DNA from 3 places in the Enterobacter sp. K510 genome. Region 3 is predicted to be linked to each of the others. Evidence: predicted binding sites of a transcription regulator. Region 3 holds the regulator's gene; each other region holds the start of a gene.

What was found. Region 3 encodes CRP, which controls carbon source genes, mostly activating them, when cyclic AMP is high. Its sites were predicted from a motif close to ATGTGANNNNNNTCACAT; they were not measured.
Region 1: hpt (hypoxanthine phosphoribosyltransferase) is a predicted target of CRP. The motif match lies at 2,976-2,993, and genes of this name have one in related genera.
Region 2: mlc (sugar metabolism global transcriptional regulator Mlc) is a predicted target of CRP. The motif match lies at 3,271-3,288, and genes of this name have one in related genera.

What each region holds. Positions count from the first base shown of each region.
Region 1 covers NZ_JBNRLQ010000006.1:72,402-79,373, forward strand. Annotated here, with positions in the region: gene ACQUTD_RS11890 (ABC transporter permease) at 1-509, opposite strand, end outside; gene ACQUTD_RS11895 (ATP-binding cassette domain-containing protein) at 506-1,432, opposite strand; gene can (carbonate dehydratase) at 1,540-2,202, shown strand; gene hpt (hypoxanthine phosphoribosyltransferase) at 2,311-2,847, opposite strand; gene ACQUTD_RS11910 (membrane-bound PQQ-dependent dehydrogenase, glucose/quinate/shikimate family) at 3,054-5,444, shown strand; gene cueO (multicopper oxidase CueO) at 5,541-6,972, opposite strand, start outside.
Region 2 covers NZ_JBNRLQ010000004.1:378,665-385,636, reverse strand. Annotated here, with positions in the region: gene osmV (osmoprotectant ABC transporter ATP-binding protein OsmV) at 1-993, shown strand, start outside; gene bioD (dethiobiotin synthase) at 1,142-1,837, opposite strand; gene mlc (sugar metabolism global transcriptional regulator Mlc) at 1,964-3,184, opposite strand; gene ACQUTD_RS09680 (LysR family transcriptional regulator) at 3,315-4,208, opposite strand; gene ACQUTD_RS09675 (MFS transporter) at 4,330-5,580, shown strand; gene ACQUTD_RS09670 (KPN_01571 family protein) at 5,631-5,726, opposite strand; gene ACQUTD_RS09665 (carboxypeptidase M32) at 5,892-6,972, shown strand, end outside.
Region 3 covers NZ_JBNRLQ010000005.1:363,793-370,764, reverse strand. Annotated here, with positions in the region: gene ACQUTD_RS11455 (triphosphoribosyl-dephospho-CoA synthase) at 1-377, opposite strand, end outside; gene mdcA (malonate decarboxylase subunit alpha) at 377-2,032, opposite strand; gene ACQUTD_RS11445 (hydrolase) at 2,305-3,321, shown strand; gene ACQUTD_RS11440 (YheU family protein) at 3,322-3,540, shown strand; gene ACQUTD_RS11435 (phosphoribulokinase) at 3,564-4,433, shown strand; gene ACQUTD_RS11430 (OsmC family protein) at 4,557-4,961, opposite strand; gene crp (cAMP-activated global transcriptional regulator CRP) at 5,267-5,899, shown strand; gene ACQUTD_RS11420 (YccS/YhfK family putative transporter) at 5,953-6,972, shown strand, end outside.

The DNA.
Region 1 (6,972 bases), on a different contig from region 3:
ATGTCATCAAAGGTCTTGGCGAATACGGCGTTAAGCAGTCCGGCGAGCGAGAACAGCACCGCCGTCAGCAGCAGCGTCAGCCCGACGAACAGCCAGGAGTGCACCTGGAAGGGCACGAAGAACAGCGAAATCGCCGTCACCAGCACGCCGACGCACAGCCCACGCGCCACGCCGCCGCCCACATAGCCGACAATAATCACATGCGTCGGCACCGGCGCGACCAGCAGTTCTTCAATATTGCGCTGGAACTTGGCGCTGAAGAACGACGAGGCGACGTTGGCGTAAGCATTGGTGATCACCGCCATCATGATCAGACCCGGCACGATAAACTGCATGTAGGTAAAGCCGTGCATTTCGCCGATGCGCGAGCCGATCAGGTTACCGAAGATGATGAAATAGAGCGTCATGGTGATGACCGGCGGCACCAGTGTCTGGATCCAGATACGCATAAAACGCTGAATTTCTTTATGCCAGATGCTTTTCAGCGCGACCCAATAAAGCTGCATCATGCCTGGTCTCCTGTTTTTTCATTTACCAGCGTGACAAACAGCTCTTCAAGACGGTTCGCTTTGTTACGCATACTTAACACCTGAATACCCTGCGCGCTCAGCTGGCTGAACACGCTGTTGATGCCCTGCTCGCGCAGCACTTCGACCTCCAGCGTCGAGGTGTCCACCAGACGATACTGATAGCCTTCCAGCTTCGGCAACGGGCTTTTCGTCGCCAGATCGAGAATAAAGGTTTCGGATTTGAGCTTCGCCAGCAGGGATTTCATGGAGGTGTTTTCCACCAGTTGCCCGTGCTGAATAATGCCGATATTACGGCACAGCATCTCCGCTTCTTCCAGATAGTGGGTGGTCAGAATGATGGTGGTGCCTTTGTCATTCAGATCCTTCAGAAAGCCCCACATGGAGCGACGCAGTTCGATGTCAACGCCCGCAGTCGGCTCGTCAAGGATCAGCAGTTTAGGTTCGTGCATCAGGGCGCGGGCAATCATCAGACGACGCTTCATGCCGCCCGAGAGCATACGCGCACGTTCGCCGCGTTTTTCCCACAGATCCAGCTGCTTTAAATATTTTTCGCTGCGTGCTAGCGCTTCGGCACGCTCAACGCCGTAATAACCGGCCTGGTTCACCACGATCTGCTGCACGGTTTCAAACGGGTTAAAGTTGAACTCCTGCGGTACCAGACCGAGCTGGCGTTTGGCGTTGACGACATCTTTTTCAAGGTCGTAACCAAAGACGCTGACCCGTCCGGAAGATTTATTTACCAGCGAACTGATAATACCGATGGTGGTTGACTTACCGGCGCCGTTTGGCCCGAGTAGCGCATAGAAATCCCCTGCTTCTACTTGTAAATCAATACCCCGCAGCGCCTGAACGCCGCCCGGGTAGGTTTTTTTAAGCTGCTCAAGCTCCAGTGCAATGGTCATGACTGCTTTCTTACCTTTTTTCTTACACTCTATGTGTGGTTTAAAAAAAAATGGAGTTGACCTATATTAGCTCAACGCTATTACTTGGTTACAGGTCGTTAACCTCAATGAAAGACATAGATACTCTCATTAGTAACAATGCACTATGGTCAAAAATGCTGGTCGAAGAGGATCCGGGATTTTTTGAGACATTAGCACAGGCACAGAAACCGCGCTTTTTATGGATTGGCTGTTCAGACAGCCGCGTTCCGGCTGAGCGCCTGACCGGTCTTGAACCCGGTGAGTTATTTGTTCACCGAAACGTTGCCAACCTGGTGATCCACACCGATCTGAACTGCCTGTCGGTCGTCCAGTACGCGGTGGATGTGCTGGAAGTTGAGCACATCATCATCTGCGGTCACTACGGCTGCGGCGGTGTGCAGGCGGCGGTGGAAAACCCGGAACTGGGCCTGATCAACAACTGGCTGCTGCACATCCGTGACATCTGGTTTAAACATAGCGCACTGCTTAACGAAATGCCGGAAGAGCGTCGTCTGGATACCCTGTGTGAGCTGAACGTGATGGAGCAGGTGTATAACCTGGGCCACTCAACCATCATGCAGTCAGCGTGGAAGCGCGGCCAGAACGTGACCATTCACGGCTGGGCGTACGGTATTCACGACGGTCTGCTGCGCGATCTGGAAGTAACCGCCACCAACCGCGACACGCTGGAATCGCGTTACCGCCAGGGGCTGTCCAACATTAGCCAGAAGCACATTAATCACAAATAAGATTCGTTATGTTTTTATGCCGGGTGGCGGCTTCGCCTTACCCGGCCTACGTAACGACGAACTGACATGTAGGCCCGGTAAGCGTAGCGCCACCGGGCTTTTTTACGCTTACTCGTCCTGCATCACCACTTTGCCGATGTACGGCAGATGACGATAGCGCTGGGCGTAATCAATGCCGTAACCCACCACGAACTCATCCGGGATCGAGAAACCGACAAATTCCACCGGCACCGTCACTTCACGGCGGGACGGTTTATCCAGCAGGGTACAAATCGCCAGGGATTTTGGCTCGCGCAGGCTCAGGATCTCGCGCACTTTCGACAGCGTGTTGCCGGAGTCGATAATGTCTTCGACAATCAGCACGTCTTTACCGCGGATATCTTCATCCAGGTCTTTGAGAATTTTTACGTCGCGCGTGGTGGACATGCCGCTGCCGTAGCTGGAGGCGGTCATAAAATCGACTTCATGAGGCACCTGCACTTCACGACACAGATCCGCCATAAACATAAACGAGCCGCGTAACAGGCCCACCAGCACCATCTCGCTGCCGCTGTCCTTATAGTGCTCAGTGATTTGACGACCCAGTTCGGTAATGCGCGCTTTGATCTCGGCTTCCGGGATCATCACTTCAACAGTATGTTTCATTTCTCTAACCGTATGATTTAAAAAACAATCACTCAATGCGGATAGCGTATCGTCCGGCATCAATTCATAAGCGCGTCAGTATACCAGTAAATGCCCCCGGCCGGGGGACGAGATAATAAAAGCCAGAATTGTGATGACTGTCACACTTGTTAAATCCTATAATTAATTGCTTCCAAAATATTAACAAAATGAGATGAGTGTCTTTTATGGCAGAAAATAAACCGCATCCGTCACGCACACTCGTGACGATCACCGCGCTGTTCGCCGCTTTCTGCGGACTATACCTGCTTATCGGGGGCGCATGGCTGGTCGCGATTGGCGGCTCCTGGTACTACCCTGTCGCCGGGCTGGTGATGCTCGCCGTCACCTGGCTGCTGTGGCGCAGCAAGCGCTCAGCGCTGTGGGTCTACGCCGCACTGTTACTGGGTACGATGATTTGGGGCGTAGGGGAAGTCGGCTTTGACTTCTGGGCCTTAACCCCACGCAGCGATATTCTGGTCTTCTTCGGTATCTGGCTGATCCTGCCGTTCGTCTGGCGTCGTCTGCTGGTACCTTCCCGCGGCGCAGTAGCGGCGCTGGTTGTGGCGCTGCTGGTTAGCGGCGCGATGCTGACCTGGGCAGGCTTTAACGATCCGCAGGAAGTGAACGGCACCCTGAGCGCCGACGCCACGCCGGCAGAGCCGATTTCCCAGGTGGCCGACGCCGACTGGCCAGCCTATGGCCGTAATCAGGAAGGCCAGCGTTACTCCCCGCTGAAGCAGATCAACGTCGATAACGTTAAAGATCTGAAAGAAGCCTGGGTGTTCCGCACCGGCGATCTGAAACAGCCTAACGATCCGGGTGAACTGACCAACGAAGTGACGCCGATTAAAGTCGGCAACATGCTGTATCTCTGCACCGCGCACCAGCGTCTGTTTGCGCTGGACGCAGCGACCGGTAAAGAGAAGTGGCACTTTGATCCGCAGCTGAATACTAATACCTCGTTCCAGCACGTTACCTGCCGTGGTGTTTCTTACCACGAAGCGCGCGCCGACAATGCCAGCCCGGAAGTGATCGCTGACTGTCCGCGCCGCATCATGTTGCCGGTGAACGATGGCCGTCTGTTCGCCATCAACGCCGATAACGGTAAGCTGTGCGAAACCTTTGCCAACAAAGGTATTCTGAACCTGCAAACCAACATGCCGGATACCACGCCGGGTCTGTACGAGCCGACTTCGCCGCCGATCATTACCGATAAAACTATCGTGATTGCCGGTTCCGTCACCGATAACTTCTCCACCCGCGAAACCTCCGGCGTGATCCGTGGTTTTGATGTGAACACCGGTAAACTGCTGTGGGCCTTCGATCCGGGCGCGAAAGATCCGAACGCTATCCCGTCTGACGAACACAGCTTCACCTTTAACTCGCCGAACTCCTGGGCCCCGGCGGCCTATGACGCCAAGCTGGATCTGGTTTATCTGCCGATGGGCGTGAGCACCCCGGATATCTGGGGCGGCAACCGTACGCCGGAGCAGGAGCGTTATGCCAGTTCCGTGCTGGCGCTGAATGCCACCACCGGTAAACTGGCCTGGAGCTATCAGACCGTTCACCACGATCTGTGGGATATGGATTTACCGGCCCAGCCGACGCTGGCGGATATTACCGTTAACGGTAAAACCGTACCGGTGATCTACGCGCCGGCGAAAACCGGTAACATCTTCGTGCTGGATCGTCGTAATGGCGAGCCGGTTGTCCCGGCACCGGAAAAACCGGTTCCGCAGGGCGCGGCGAAAGGCGATTACGTTACCAAAACCCAGCCGTTCTCTGAGCTGAGCTTCCGTCCGAAGAAAGATCTGACCGGTGCGGATATGTGGGGCGCGACCATGTTTGACCAGCTGGTCTGTCGCGTTATGTTCCATCAGCTGCGCTATGAAGGCATCTTCACCCCGCCGTCCGAGCAGGGCACGCTGGTGTTCCCGGGTAACCTCGGTATGTTCGAGTGGGGCGGTATTTCCGTCGATCCGAACCGTCAGGTGGCGATTGCTAACCCGATGGCGCTGCCGTTTGTTTCCAAACTGATGCCGCGCGGTCCGGGCAATCCGATGGAACAGCCGAAAGACGCGAAAGGCAGCGGTACCGAAGCCGGGATCCAGCCGCAGTACGGCGTGCCGTATGGCGTGACGCTGAACCCGTTCCTGTCGCCGTTTGGTCTGCCGTGTAAACAGCCTGCCTGGGGTTATATCTCCGCGCTGGATCTGAAAACCAACGACGTAGTGTGGAAAAAACGTATTGGTACGCCGCAGGACAGCCTGCCGTTCCCGATGCCGATCCCGGTGCCGTTCAATATGGGTATGCCGATGCTGGGCGGTCCGATTTCCACCGCCGGTAACGTGCTGTTTATCGCCGCTACCGCCGATAACTACCTGCGCGCTTACAACATGAGCAACGGTGAGAAACTGTGGCAGGGCCGTCTGCCGGCGGGTGGTCAGGCGACGCCGATGACCTATGAAGTGAATGGCAAGCAGTATGTGGTCATTTCCGCCGGTGGTCACGGTTCGTTTGGCACCAAAATGGGCGACTATATTGTTGCCTATGCGCTGCCGGATGAGGCGAAGTAAGCGTTAGCTGATTTTCCCCTCACCCTAACCCTCTCCCCATGGGAGAGGGGACTTCCCACCCTCTCCCTCAGGGAGAGGGCCGGGGTGAGGGTGAAACTATACCGTAAACCCAAGCATCATCCCGGTATCTTCATGCTCGAGCAGATGACAGTGCGCCATATAGGCCTGCGCTTTCGGAGCGTCATAGTCAAACTTCACCAGCACTTCGCTGCGCGCGCCAAATACGTTGACGATGTCTTTCCAGCCTGCGCGATGCGCCGCGGGCGGCTTGCCGTTCTCTGACAGAATACGGAACTGCGTGCCGTGGATATGGAACGGATGCAGCATCATGTCCCCTTCCCCGGAAATCACCCAGCGCTCGTACTGCCCTTTCGCCGCGGCAAAGGCCGGGGTGTTCATGTCGAAGGCTTTACCGTTGATCATATTGCCATGGCGGAAATCAACGCCCTGCCCGCCATGGTTCATGCCGCCGTGATCCATACTGCCGTGATCCATCCCGCCATGACTCATGTGCCCCGCCATGCCGGTCATCGCCTGATCGCCATATTTTTTCTGCAGCGCCTGCATTCCCATCATATCGAGCATTGGATCCATCGACAGCTGGAGCGTGCGCTGCGTCAGGCCATCCAGCGGCGGCAGCGATGGCATGGTCGCGAGGGTATCCGGCAGCTCGCCGGACGCCACAACGGTCAGCGGCTGAATATGCAGCACCGGCTGCGGCTTGTCGAAAGGCGCGACCGCCATGCCCATCTGACTCACCGGCAGGGTGATCAGGTCGAAGTCTTTCCCGTCGCGCGTCTCCACCAGCACTTCAAAACGCTCCCCCGGCAGCATCGGCAGTTCGGCAACTTTTACCGGCTCCGCCAGCAGGCCGCCATCACTGGCAATCACATAAAGCGGGCGCTTATCGCTGGTGGCGAAGTTGAGCGAACGGGCGTTGCAGCCGTTCAGCAGACGCAGACGCAGCCAGCCGCGTGGGGCGGCATGCCGGGGATAGATCGCGCCATTGGCGAGCAGCGTATCGCCAAACCAGCCGACGGCCGCGCTCATGATGTCCAGCTGATAGTCGATCTGCCCGTCGGCGTTAAAACGCTTGTCCTGTACGATCACCGGAACGTCATCAATACCCCACTGTTGCGGCAGACGCAGCATGCGGCTCTCGTCATCTTCGATCAGCACCAGCCCGGCCAGCCCCATCGCCACCTGATGACCGGTTTTTGCGTGCTGATGAGGATGGAACCAGCAGGTGGCCGCGCGCTGGCTGGGGGTAAAGCTGACGGTACGCTGGCCGCCGGGCTTGATAATGCCCTGCGGTCCGCCATCCACCTCGCCCGGCACTTCCAGGCCATGCCAGTGAACCGTCGTTTCTTCCGCCAGCCGGTTGTTGATCTCAATGGTCACCGCCTTACCCTGGCGCAGTTTGATCGCCGGACCAAGCAGATTGCCGTTGTAGCCCCAGGTGGCGGCGTTTTTCCCGGCGAAGGCGGTGGTGCCAGCCTGCGCCCGTAACTGAATGCGGCTCTGCGCG
Region 2 (6,972 bases), on a different contig from region 3:
AACCGGCTGATCGCCCCGAGCGCGGGCAAGATTTTGATTAACGGCGAAGACACCACCGGCATGGATACCGTCACCCTGCGCCGCAACATTGGCTATGTGATCCAGCAAATCGGTCTGTTCCCGAACATGACCATTGAGGAGAACATTACCGTCGTTCCGCGCATGCTTGGCTGGGATCGCGCGCGTTATAAAAGCCGCGCCGAAGAGCTGATGGATATGGTGGTGATGGATCCGAAAAAATTCCTTAACCGCTATCCGAAAGAGATGTCCGGCGGTCAGCAGCAGCGTATCGGCGTGATCCGCGCGCTGGCGGCGGATCCGCCGGTACTGTTGATGGATGAGCCGTTCGGCGCCGTCGACCCGATTAACCGCGAGGTGATCCAGACGCAGTTCCTCGACATGCAGCGTAAGCTGAAAAAGACGGTGATGCTGGTCAGCCATGACATCGACGAAGCCCTGAAGCTGGGCGACCGTATCGCCGTGTTCCGTCAGGGACGCATCGTGCAGTGCGCCAGCCCGGATGAGCTGCTGGCGAAACCGGCCAATGAATTCGTCGGTTCGTTTGTCGGCCAGGACCGCACGCTGAAGCGCCTGCTGCTGGTGTCGGCGGGCGATGTTACCGATCAGCAGCCGACGCTGACGGTGCGTAAATCCACCCCGCTGGCGGAAGCCTTCGCCATTATGGATGAGAACGATATTCGCGCCATTACCGTGGTGGATGTGGACGGCAAGCCGCTCGGCTTTGTGAAGCGTCGTGAAGCGCGTAACGCCAGCGGCGACTGCGCGGAACTGCTGCATCCGTTCCGCGTCACCGGTAAGGCGGAAGATAACCTGCGCGTGGTGCTGTCAAAACTCTATGAGAGCAATACCAGCTGGATGCCGATTGTCGATGAGGAAGGTCGTTATAACGGCGAGATTTCGCAGGATTATATCGCCGATTATTTAAGCTCCGGCAGAACGCGCCGGGCGTTAAATATTCATACCGACAGTTGATAAGAATGCCGGGTGGCGCTGCTGAATTTGCCGGGTGGCGCTGCGCTTACCCGGCCTACGGGATTGCGACAGTCAGTAGGCCCGGCAAGCGTAGCGCCGCCGGGCAGTCAGTAGGCCCGGCAAGCAAAGCGCCGCCGGGCAGGCCAGCTTAAGCCAGTACCCGATCCGCCGCCAGCGTGCGGTTAAAGGTCAGCAGATCGATATACTGCGCCAGTTCGCGTTGCTCCGCGCGCGGCAGATAAGGAAGTTCGCCAATCAGCGGCGCCGGAATTTTGCGGCTCAGCACGTTGATGATTTCGGCGTAATGGGCCAGCCCCGGATTGATGCGGTTCGCCACCCAGCCTATCAGCGGCAGACCATCGCTGGCGATCGCCTGAGCGGTTAACAGCGCATGGTTGATGCAACCTTCCTGGATCCCCACCACCATCACTACCGGCAGTTGCTCCTGCACCACCCATTCCGATAGCGGGCGCAGATCGTTCATCAGGCTGCGCCAGCCGCCGGTGCCTTCCACCACCACATGATCAACCTGTTCGCCAAGGGCCGCGAGGCCGCTGCTTAACAGGCTGTAACTGATCGGACAGCTGTGCGCCACGCTGCTCTCTTCTTCGCTCAGGGCAATAGGATTGAACGCCTCATAAGGCAGATCAATACTGGAGACGCTTTGCAGTACCAGCGCATCTTTATTGCGCATTCCTTCCGGCGTCTCTTTACTCCCCTTCGCAACTGGTTTGTACCCTGCCACGCTTCTGCCACTGGCAGCCAGCGCCTGCAGCAATGCACGTGAAACCACGGTCTTCCCGACTGAGGTATCTGTACCCGTTATAAAGAAACGCTTAAGCATCACTTACTCCACCGTTATGCTTCGGAAATATTAATCTGAACAATAATTCAGTGGCGGAAGTCTACGTTAAGGCGTAAGGAGTCGGCTTGAGGTAGCGCAATTTTTCTTACGTCAGTAAGAAAAATGTTAACCCTGCAACAGACGTATCAATAAAGAACCGTTATACATCGCGTCTTTTACCAGCGCCGCGCCCGCCATCGTCCCCTGATTTGAGAACTGCGTGCTTTCCACCACCATATGCCGGCTGTAGGCCGGAAGGGATTGCTGGCGGATACAGTCGCTGATGGCCGGAAACAGGATGTCGGCGGCGTGGCTCAGCGGCGAACCGATAAGAATTTTTTGCGGGTTAAACAGATTGACCATGATCGCCAGGATGCGGCCCACGTTGGTGCCGACGCCGGTGATAATGTCTTTCGCCAGCAGATCGCCGTCCTGCGCGGCCTGACACAGGGATTCCACGCTGAGCGGTTTGCCGTGCAGCATGGAGCTCATTGACTGGCTCATGCGCTGCTGCGCCAGCTCCAGCACGCTGTCGACGCTGGCGATGGTTTCCAGACAGCCATTATTGCCGCAGTAACAGCGCTTGCCGTAAGGGTCGACCTGGGTGTGGCCGATCTCCACCAGGCTGCTGCTACCCGCGTGCAACAGGCGGCCATCGGTGATCACCCCCGCGCCCACGTTATGGTCGATGACCACCTGGATCACGTCACGCGCGCCGCGGGAGGCGCCAAACAGCGCCTCGGCCATGGTCCAGGCGCTGATGTCATGCTGAATGTAGACCGGCACGCCGGTGTGCGCTTCCAGCGCTTCGCCCAGCGCCATGTCTTTGACATCCTCATAAAACGGCATGCGGTGGACGATGCCATTTTCCGTATCAATGATCCCGGGCAGAGTAATGGCGATAGCGGTCAGACGTTCAAGCTGATGCTGATGGCGGATAAAGAACTGATCGATATGGGTAATGACACGGGAGATAAAAGGTTCATCCGACACCAGCGGCAGCGGCTGCTGCTCTTCCACCACCAGTTTGCTGCTCAGATCGCGCAGCGCCAGATGAATTTCACCGCGGCTGATACGCAGCGATAAATAGTGCCAGGCTTCGGTTTCCACCACCAGCCCGACCGCAGGACGGCCACGGCTGCCCGGCTCCTGGATTTCCGTCTCCTGCACCAGATGCGCCTCCAGCATCTCGCGCACAATTTTGGTGATGCTGGCTGGCGCCAGCTGCGCCAGGCGTGAAAGATCGATGCGCGAAACCGGGCCAAGCTGATCAATCAGGCGATAAACGGCGCCCGCATTGGTCTGCTTAATCTGATCAATATGCCCTGGCTGACTATCAGCAACCACCTAAGACTCCCTTATTTTCGAGCTTCGAAATAATCTGTGGGCTATGGTGAAGCAGTTCAATGAGGCCGTCAAATTTTTGATTAGCCTTGTGATTTACCGCACATTTTACCCTTTGCTTTGATGAATAAATTTACTGAATGGTCGCCAGCAGCTGTTCCCGGAAACGCGCCGCGGCCGATCCCTGCTCATGATGCTTCGCCCATACCAGCCACATCTCCGACACCGCATCCGCTTCCGCAATGGGCAGCCAGCGCATTTCGTCCAGCTGTACACGTTTAAAGGAGGCGGGCAGGATCGATACGCCCAGCCCGGCGGCCACCAGCCCGATGATCGTCATCGCCTCCCCGACTTCCTGCGCAATAAAGGGCGTCAGCCCGTAGCGACGCAGCAGCCCGAGGATATCGTCATACAGCCCGGTGCCGACCTGCGGATCGAAGAAGACAAAAGGTTCACGCGCCAGTTCGCTGAGCGTTACGCTGGTTTTCGCCGCCAGCGGATGATCACGCGGCACCATCGCCAGCAGCGGCTCGCGCAGGATCACCTGCCAGGCCAGCGTCTCCGGCAGCTGGGTGTTGCGCATCAGCCCCAGGTCGAGGGTCCCCTCATGCAGCGGCGCTATCTGTTCCCGGGTATTGATTTCGCGGGTTTGCAGATGCACATCCGGGTAGCGGCGGCGAAACAGCGACAGCGTATCGGAGACCGGCCTGATAAAGGGCGCAGAGGAGGTAAAGCCGATGCGCAGCTCCCCGGTCTGCCCCTGGTGCAGCCGCGCGGCGCGGGCCGCGGCGTCCTCCACCTGACTTAAAATCTGCCGACAATCGGCAAGAAACTGCTTTCCGGCGGGCGTGAGTTCCACGCTGCGATTAGTGCGGGCCAGCAGCCGCGCGCCCACCTGCTGTTCCAGGATCTGAATTTGCTGGCTCAGGGGCGGCTGGGAGATATTGAGCCGGGCCGCCGCATGACCAAAGTGCAGCTCTTCGGCGACGGCGACAAAATAGCGCAGGTGACGTAGTTCTATATTCATTCGCTAAACATATTATTTGAGAGGATTAATATATTAGACAGAATATTTACATTTTCCTACCCTGTGGCGGTGGTCTTACCCGTCACCCTGAATCACGGGGATGTGAAGTTAAGGATGTTCTGTGAGTCATACAACCCCTGTTGACATCGCTGCGGCCAGCGATGCCGATGTACAGGCGCTCTCCCGGCCCGCCCCCTGGATTAAACGCGGTAGCGCGCTGTTTGTACGCGTCACCCTGGCGATGTTTTCCGCCGGTCTTGCCACCTTTGCCCTGCTCTACTGCGTGCAGCCGATCCTGCCGGTGCTGTCGCAGGAGTTCGGCGTGTCCCCTGCCAGCAGCAGTATTTCCCTGTCGATTTCCACCGGCATGCTGGCCATCGGTCTGCTGTTTACCGGTCCGCTCTCCGATGCCATTGGCCGTAAACCGGTGATGGTCACCGCGTTGCTGCTGGCCTCCTGCTGTACGCTGCTCTCGACGGTCATGACCAGCTGGCACGGCATTTTAATTATGCGCGCGCTGATCGGCCTGTCGTTAAGCGGCGTGGCGGCAGTAGGCATGACCTGGCTTGCAGAGGAGATCCACCCCAGTTTTGTGGCGTTCTCGATGGGGCTGTACATCAGCGGCAACTCCATTGGCGGCATGAGCGGCCGTCTGCTCAGCGGCGTGTTTACCGATTTTTTTTCCTGGCGTATCGCCGTGGGCGTGATTGGCTGCTTTGCGCTGGCGGCGGCGCTGATGTTCTGGAAAATTCTGCCGGACTCGCGCCACTTTCGTCCGACGCCCTTGCGACCCAGGACGCTTGCTATTAACTTTCGCCTGCACTGGCGCGATCGCGGCCTGCCGCTGCTGTTTGTCACCGGTTTTCTGCTGATGGGCGCGTTTGTCACGCTGTTTAACTATATTGGCTATCGCCTGATGCAGGCGCCCTGGCATCTCAGCCAGGCGATTGTCGGCCTGCTGTCGGTGGCCTATCTGACGGGCACCTGGAGTTCCCCGAAGGCAGGCATGTTGACCAGCCGGTTCGGGCGCGGCCCGGTGATGCTCGGCTCCACCGCCATTATGCTGGCGGGCGTGCTGCTGACGCTGCTGGCTTCGTTATGGCTGATTTTTGCCGGGATGCTGCTGTTTTCAGCCGGTTTCTTTGCCGCGCATTCGGTGGCCAGCAGCTGGATCGGGCCGCGCGCACGACGGGCGAAAGGCCAGGCATCGTCGCTGTATCTGTTCAGTTATTATCTGGGATCAAGCGTGGCGGGCACGCTGGGCGGCGTGTTCTGGCATCGTTTCGGCTGGAATGGCGTGGGCGGGTTTATCGCGCTGCTGCTGATCGCCGCCCTGCTGGTGGGGCGCTGCCTGCACCGGCGTCTGGATTGATTAGCTTTCTTTGCCGGGTGGCGTTGCGCTAACCCGGCTTGCACGTCTGCTTACGAAAATATTCCCATTACGGATGATACACCCATCAATTCACGGACCGCATCCAGCGTCAAGACTACCAATATCACCCAATAAAATGGATTCATAACATCGAATTCTTATGTTGTTGGTTAACATGAACTTTATCTATTATGACACAGTATTACCCTTCCTGAAAAAAACACAACTTTCGTTTGATGGAAATCAAATTACCCAATAAGAATTTACTCAAGTAAGATTATTTCGCAGCCCCTTCGATGACATGAGGCATTATGGAAAATAAGAACTATCAGCAACTCACCCGCATTTTTACCCGTCTGTCCCGTTTTTCTCATCTCTCCGCGATGGCGGGCTGGGACATGTTCACCATGATGCCGCCGGGCGGTAGCCAGGCGCGCGGCGAAGCGCTGGCGGAACTGAGCGTGCTGCAACACCAGATCCTCACCGATAAAAATGTTGCGGTATGGCTGGAAGGCGCGGCGCAAGAAAATCTGAATGATATTGAACAGGCTAACCTGCGCGAGATGACCCGCCAGTATCAACAGGCGGCGCTGCTGCCGGAAGCGCTGGTGGAAGCAAAATCGCTGGCGGGCAGCAAGTGCGAACACGCCTGGCGCAGTCAGCGTCCGGCCAACGACTGGGCCGGGTTTTCTGCCAATCTGAAAGAGGTGGTGAAACTCAGCCGCGAAGAGGCCCGTCTGCGCGCCGACGCTAAGGGCTGCTCGCCTTATGATGCGCTACTGGATATTTACGAGCCGGACATGACCAGCGCCCGTCTCGATGCGCTGTTCGGCGATTTAAAATCCTGGCTGCCGGATCTGCTGAATCAGGTGGTGGAGAAACAGGCGCAGCAGCCGCTGATCGCGCCGCAGGGCCCGTTCCCGGTTGATTTACAGCGGGAGATTGGCGTCGAAACCATGGCGCGCCTGGGCTTTGATTTTAACGGCGGGCGGCTGGACGTCAGCGCCCACCCGTTCTGCGGCGGCGTGCCGGACGATGTGCGCATCACCACCCGTTATGACGAAAACGAATTGCTGAGCGCCCTGCTGGGCGTGGTGCATGAAACCGGTCATGCGCGTTATGAACAAAACCTGCCGCGTACCTGGCCGGGGCAGCCAGTGGCGCTGGCGCGCTCCACCGCCATTCATGAATCCCAGAGCCTGTTTTTCGAAATGCAGCTCGGGCGCAGTGAAGCCTTTCTGAAACAACTGTTGCCGTCGGTGGTACAGCGCTTTGGCGATCAACCTGCTTTCAGCGAAAGCAACTTTATTGCCTGGAACCAGCGCGTCAAGCCGGGTTATATCCGTGTCGATGCGGATGAAGTTAGCTACCCGGCGCACGTGGTGCTGCGCT
Region 3 (6,972 bases):
CCCGCGCCGCCCAGCATCGCTGCCGCGCTGACCAGCAGGCCCAGCGCCCAGATCGCGCCACGGTGCGTATTCACGCCGCCGGTGGCAGCCATCATCTGCTGTTCGCCTTCGCGACCCAGTCGCCCGATAGTTTGTCGTAGCGCAATGTCTGCCGGACGTTGCCAGCTTTGTTGCGCCAGGGCATGAAACGTAGGGGTCAGGCTGCGCGCGGAACACTCCATCAGCGCCAGCGTCAGGTCGTGATGCGCCCCATTCCCCCGACTGTCCACCAGACCGGGCTTCGGGCTTAACCGTGCTTCGTCAATCAGACACTGGGTGGCGGTTCGCGCCAGCCATTCGGCACCTCCGCAAGCTTCAATCTGTGGCAGATGTTTCATTACCAGCTCCGGAATTTTGCAGGCGGGTTATAGAGACCGTCAGACCATTCCACCAGATCCGCCACACTACCGGCGGCCAGCAACGAACGGGTGGCGTCGGTGCGGCGAATGCCAATATCTTCCGGATAAACCACTTTGCCGCTGCGGCGCAGGTCGGCGACGCGTTTCGCGTCCACGCCAAGACCGATATCGGTGATCCCGGCGACGGCGGCGACCATCGCGCGACGCTCTTCCATGCTTTCGGCACGGTAGAGGTAAGCGATACCTTCTTCCGTCAGTACGTGCGTCACGTCATCGCCATAAATCATGACCGGGGCGAGTGGCATGCCGGAGGCCTTCGCCACGTCGATGGCATCGAGTTTTTCCACGAAGGTCGGTTTTGACCCTGCCTGGAAGGTTTCCACCATCTGCACCACCAGTTTTTTACCGCGCTGCATTGGGTCGGGTTCAGTGATCATGTTGAGCCACGCCGGGGTGGCATGACGCCGACCGTGCGGATCGTGCCCCATGTTTGGCGCGCCGCCGAAGCCGGACAGACGACCGCGGGTTACGGTCGAGGAGTTGGCGAAACCATCAACCTGTAAGGTCGAACCGATAAACATATCCACCGCGTACTGCCCTGCCAGCTGGCAGAACGCGCGGTTGGAGCGCATGGAGCCGTCGGCGCCGGTAAAGAAAATGTCCGGACGGGCGCGGATATACTCTTCCATCCCCAGTTCACCACCGAAGCAGTGCACACTCTCCACCCAACCGCTTTCGATCGCCGGGATCAGCGTCGGGTGCGGGTTCAGCGTCCAGTGTTTACAGATTTTGCCTTTCAGCCCCAGCTGTTCGCCGTAGGTGGGCAGCAGCAGTTCGATGGCGGCGGTATTAAAGCCGATACCGTGGTTCAGCGACTGCACCTGATGCTCGGCGTAAATGCCTTTGATCGCCATCATCGCCATCAGGATGTGTTCCTGTTTGATGAGGCGCGGATCGCGGGTAAACAGCGGTTCAATAAAGAAAGGTTTGTCCGCCACCACCACGTAGTCGATCCATGAACCGGGGATGTCGACACGCGGTAAATCGCATTCGTCATCCACCAGTTCGTTAACCTGCGCGATGACGATACCGTCGCGGAACGCCGCGGCTTCCACCAGCGCCGGGGTATCCTCGGTGCTCGGCCCGGTGTACAGGTTACCTTTGCGGTCAGCTTTGAAACCGGCGATCAGCGCCACGTTCGGCGACAGGTCAACATACAGACGGGAATAGAGTTCGATGTAAGTGTGGATCGCGCCGATTTCCAGCTGACCGTCTTCCAGCAGCTGCGAAATGCGCAGGCTTTGCGTACCGGAGAACGAGAAGTCGAGCTTACGGGCGATGCCCTTTTCAAAAATATCGAGGTGTTCGCTGCGGCCAACGCTTGGCATGATCATGTGCAGATCGTGCACTTTTTGCGGGCTGACTTGCGCAAGGGAGCGGGAAAGAAAATCCGCCTGTTTTTGGTTATTGCCTTCCAGCACCACTTTGTCGCCGGGTGCGATAAGTTTTTCCAGCATGGCGACCAGGTCGTCGGTCGGCAGCACTTTGCCTTCTACCGGGACAGAAGCCAGACGACGCTGTTTCTCGGTACGTCGTGTGTTCCATACCCGTGCAGGCGTTTGCCCAGATAACATTATTAACCTCCTGATTCAGCACATCATTTTGATTTGCTTAACACTGCACTAAGTGTGCGCTCTGGTGAGAAAGTCATCAATTAAGCCCTGTGCTTAATCATTAGCCTGAGAGTAATAATCAAAGTGACAATCTGTGATGGAGATCAGGAAAAGCAACGCAAAAAGTATCTATGGCAGGCAACGCATCAGGGCCGGAAACGCAATTTCATCCGCAGCAGCGGGGTTTAACAGGTATAGTAGTCGGCAGACTTTTAAGAACACATCGCACGATTATGGCTCAAATAACGCCCTTAGAGATCCCGGATACTGCCGCTGACAGCCTTGCATTTCGCCCACTGGCCGGCGCAGCCAATCCCCACCTGCAAACCATGCTGCCGCGCCTGATTCGCCGTCGGCTCCAGTTCACGCCCCAGTGGCAGCGCCTTGAGCTGCCGGATGGCGATTTTGTCGATCTCGCCTGGAGCGAAGATCCGCATGCGGCCAAACATAAGCCCAGGCTGGTGGTGTTTCACGGTCTGGAAGGCAGCCTGCACAGCCCGTACGCTCACGGCCTGATCAACGCCGCCCGCGCGCGCGGCTGGCTCGGCGTGGTGATGCACTTTCGCGGCTGTAGCGGCGAACCCAATCGCCTGAAGCGCATTTACCACTCCGGGGAAACGGAAGACGGCACCTGGTTTTTACACTGGTTACAGCGAGAGTTTGGCGCAGCGCCCACGGCAGCGGTGGGTTTTTCCCTCGGCGGTAATATGCTCGGCTGTCTGCTGGGCCAAAATGAACCCGATCTGCCGCTCAATGCTGCGGTGATCGTATCGGCTCCGCTGGTGCTGGAAGCCTGTAGCTATCATATGGATAAAGGCTTTTCGCGCTTTTATCAGCACTATTTGCTGAACCTGTTAAAGGGCAACGCGATGCGTAAGCTGAAGGCGTATCCGGATTCACTGCCGGTGGATCTTGCCCGCCTGCGTCGTATGCGCCGCATCCGGGATTTTGACGATCTGATCACCGCGCGTATTCACGGCTTTACCGACGCCATCGACTATTATCGTCAGTGCAGCGCCATGCCGGTGTTGCCGAGCATTCGCAAGCCGACGCTCATCATTCACGCCAAAGACGATCCATTTATGGATCATAATGTTATTCCGGCAGCGGGTTATTTACCGCCCAACGTGGAGTATCAGTTGACGGAACATGGCGGGCACGTGGGCTTTGTGGGCGGGACGCTGCGCCGCCCGGAAATGTGGCTGGAAAAGCGCATTCCCGACTGGCTGACAACATATCTGGAGGCGTAAATGATTATCCCCTGGCAGGATCTGGCAACAGAGACGCTCGACAGCCTGATCGAGAGCTTTGTCTTGCGTGAAGGCACCGATTATGGTGAACATGAGCGTTCACTTGAACAAAAGGTCGCCGACGTTAAGCGCCAGCTGCAAACCGGAGAAGCGGTGCTGGTGTGGTCTGAACTGCATGAAACGGTGAACATCATGCCGAAGAAGCAGTTTCGCGAATAAAACCAGTTTTAGGGAGCGTTGCTATGTCTGCCAAACATCCGGTGATTGCCGTAACGGGTTCCAGCGGAGCCGGAACCACCACCACCAGCCTCGCGTTTCGTAAGATTTTCGCGCAACTGGATCTGCGCGCCGCAGAAGTGGAAGGCGACAGCTTTCACCGTTACACGCGCCCGGAAATGGACATGGCGATCCGTAAAGCGCGCGATGCCGGACGGCATATCAGCTATTTCGGCCCGGAAGCAAATGACTTCGGGCTGCTGGAGCAGACTTTTATCGAGTACGGGCTGACCGGCACCGGCCAGTCGCGCAAATATCTCCATACCTATGATGAAGCGGTGCCCTGGAATCAGGTGCCGGGCACCTTCACGCCGTGGCAACCACTACCTGAACCTACCGACGTGCTGTTTTATGAAGGGCTGCACGGCGGCGTGGTGACGCCACAGCAGGACGTGTCGCGCCATGTGGATCTGCTGGTCGGCGTGGTGCCGATCATTAACCTGGAGTGGATCCAGAAGCTGGTGCGCGATACCAGCGAGCGCGGGCATTCACGGGAAACGGTGATGGATTCGGTGGTGCGGTCGATGGAAGACTACATCAACTTTATTACGCCGCAGTTTTCCCGCACGCACATTAACTTCCAGCGCGTGCCGACCGTGGATACTTCCAACCCCTTCGCCGCGAAAGCGATCCCGTCGCTGGACGAAAGCTTTGTGGTGATCCATTTCCGTAATCTGGAAGGCATCGATTTTCCCTGGCTGCTGGCGATGTTGCAGGGCTCATTCATTTCCCACATCAATACATTAGTGGTGCCGGGCGGAAAAATGGGGCTGGCGATGGAGCTGATCATGCTGCCGCTGGTGCAGCGGCTGATGGAAGGCAAGAAAATCGAGTGATTTTTGTGTGCCGGATGGCGGCGTGAACGCCTTATCCGGCCTACAGATTAAGCTTTTGTAGGTCGGATAAGCGTAGCGCCATCCGGCAGGGTTAGCGCAGCGCCACCCGACGCGCACCAAAAATCACCCCTCAATCACCTCAAACGAATGGGTGATATTGGCGGCTTTTTCCAGCATCAGCGCCACCGAGCAATACTTCTCTGCCGACAGATCCACCGCGCGGGAGACCGCCGCTTCTTTCAGCGCTTTGCCGGTGACGATAAAGTGCAGATTGATGTGCGTGAACAGGCGCGGCGCCTCTTCACGGCGCTCGGAGGTCAGTTTGACTTCGCAATCCGTCACATCGTGACGCCCTTTTTGCAGAATGGATACCACGTCAATGGCGCTGCATCCCCCGGCGGCCATCAGCACCATCTCCATCGGGCTTGGCGCTTTATCGCCTGAGTTGCCGTCCATCAGGATCTGGTGGCCTGAAGCGGACTCGCCCATGAACGTTAAACCTTCTACCCATTTGACTCTTGCTTGCATTTTATTCGCTCCGGCGCGGTAAATTTCCCTTCAGATTACGCGCACATAACAATTCTCGCAACGGAAGGCGACCTGCATCATGCTGAAGCGAGACACCAGGAGACACACAGCAAAAGCTATGCTAAAACATTCTGGCTGCTACAGTGATACATTGACGTTGCACATGTATGCAGACGACATCAAACATTAAAGGCTGGATTTTCGAACGGCCACTTCCCGGGAACAGGGAAGCATATGATTGCAACCCCAGAGGCAGAGTGTTCATCCTGGCTCTGGAGCCAGCTTATAACAGAGGATAACCGCGCATGGTGCTTGGCAAACCGCAAACAGACCCGACTCTCGAATGGTTCTTGTCTCATTGCCATATTCATAAGTACCCGTCGAAGAGCACGCTGATTCACCAGGGTGAAAAAGCGGAAACGTTGTATTACATCGTTAAAGGCTCAGTGGCAGTGCTCATCAAGGATGAAGAAGGTAAAGAGATGATCCTCTCTTACCTCAACCAGGGAGATTTTATCGGTGAACTGGGCCTGTTTGAAGAAGGTCAGGAGCGCAGTGCCTGGGTACGTGCTAAAACCGCTTGTGAAGTGGCAGAAATCTCGTATAAAAAATTCCGTCAGCTTATCCAGGTGAACCCGGATATTCTGATGCGCCTGTCTTCCCAGATGGCGCGCCGCCTGCAGGTGACGTCCGAGAAAGTGGGTAACCTCGCCTTCCTCGACGTGACTGGCCGCATCGCGCAGACGCTGCTGAACCTGGCCAAACAGCCGGACGCCATGACCCATCCGGACGGTATGCAGATTAAAATCACCCGTCAGGAAATCGGCCAGATCGTTGGCTGCTCCCGTGAAACCGTCGGCCGCATCCTGAAGATGCTGGAAGATCAAAACCTGATCTCTGCGCACGGTAAAACCATTGTGGTTTACGGAACCCGCTAAGCCCCTCAAACGGCGTATTGCATCTGCGAGACGCCGTTTTTGTTTGCATTCTCATGTGGCGCAGGCTGATCTATCACCCGGAAATTAACTACGCCCTGCGACAAACGCTGGTGTTGTGTCTCCCTGTGGCCATCGGCCTCGCCTTCGGGCACCTGCAACAGGGGCTGCTGTTTTCACTCGTTCCTGCCTGCTGCAACATTGCCGGGCTCGATACCCCCCATAAACGCTTTTTCAAACGCCTGATCGTGGGCGGCTCGCTGTTTGCGGGCTGTAGCCTGGCGGTGCAGCTACTGCTGGCGGAGAATATCGCCCTGCCGCTGATCCTCGGCGGGCTGGCGCTGCTGCTTGGCGTCACGGCGGAGATCAGCGCCCTGCACGCGCGCCTGCTGCCGGCGTCTTTGATCGCCGCCATCTTTACCTTAAGCCTTGCCGGAAATATGCCGGTATGGGAGCCGCTGCTGATTTACGCCTCCGGCACGCTGTGGTACGGGCTGTTTAACTGGCTGTGGTTCTGGATGTGGCGTGAACAGCCGCTGCGCGAATCCTTAAGCCTGCTCTATCGCCAGCTGGCGGATTACTGTGAAGCAAAATACAGTCTGCTGACCCAGCATGCGGATCCGGAAAAAGCCCTGCCGCCGTTGCTGGCGCGTCAGCAGAAAGCCGTGGATCTGATCAGCCAGTGTTACCAGCAAATGCACATGCTCGCCGCCAATCAGCATAACGATTACAAGCGTCTGCTGCGGGCATTCCAGGTGGCGCTGGATTTACAGGAGCATATTTCCGTCAGCCTGCACCAGCCGCAGGAAGTGCAGAAGCTGGTGGAACAGAGTCACGCTGAAGCGGTGATCCGCTGGAGCGCGCAGGTGGTCGCCGCGCGGTTGCGGGTACTGGCGGACGACATTCTTTATCACCGTTTTCCCGAACGCTTTAACATGGATAAGCAGGTCGGCGCGCTGGAAAAAATCGCCCGCCAGCATCCGGATAACCCGGTCGGCCAGTTCTGCGCCTGGCACTTCAGCCGTATCGCCCGGGTACTGCGCACGCAACGCCCGCTGTACGTGCGCGATCTGATG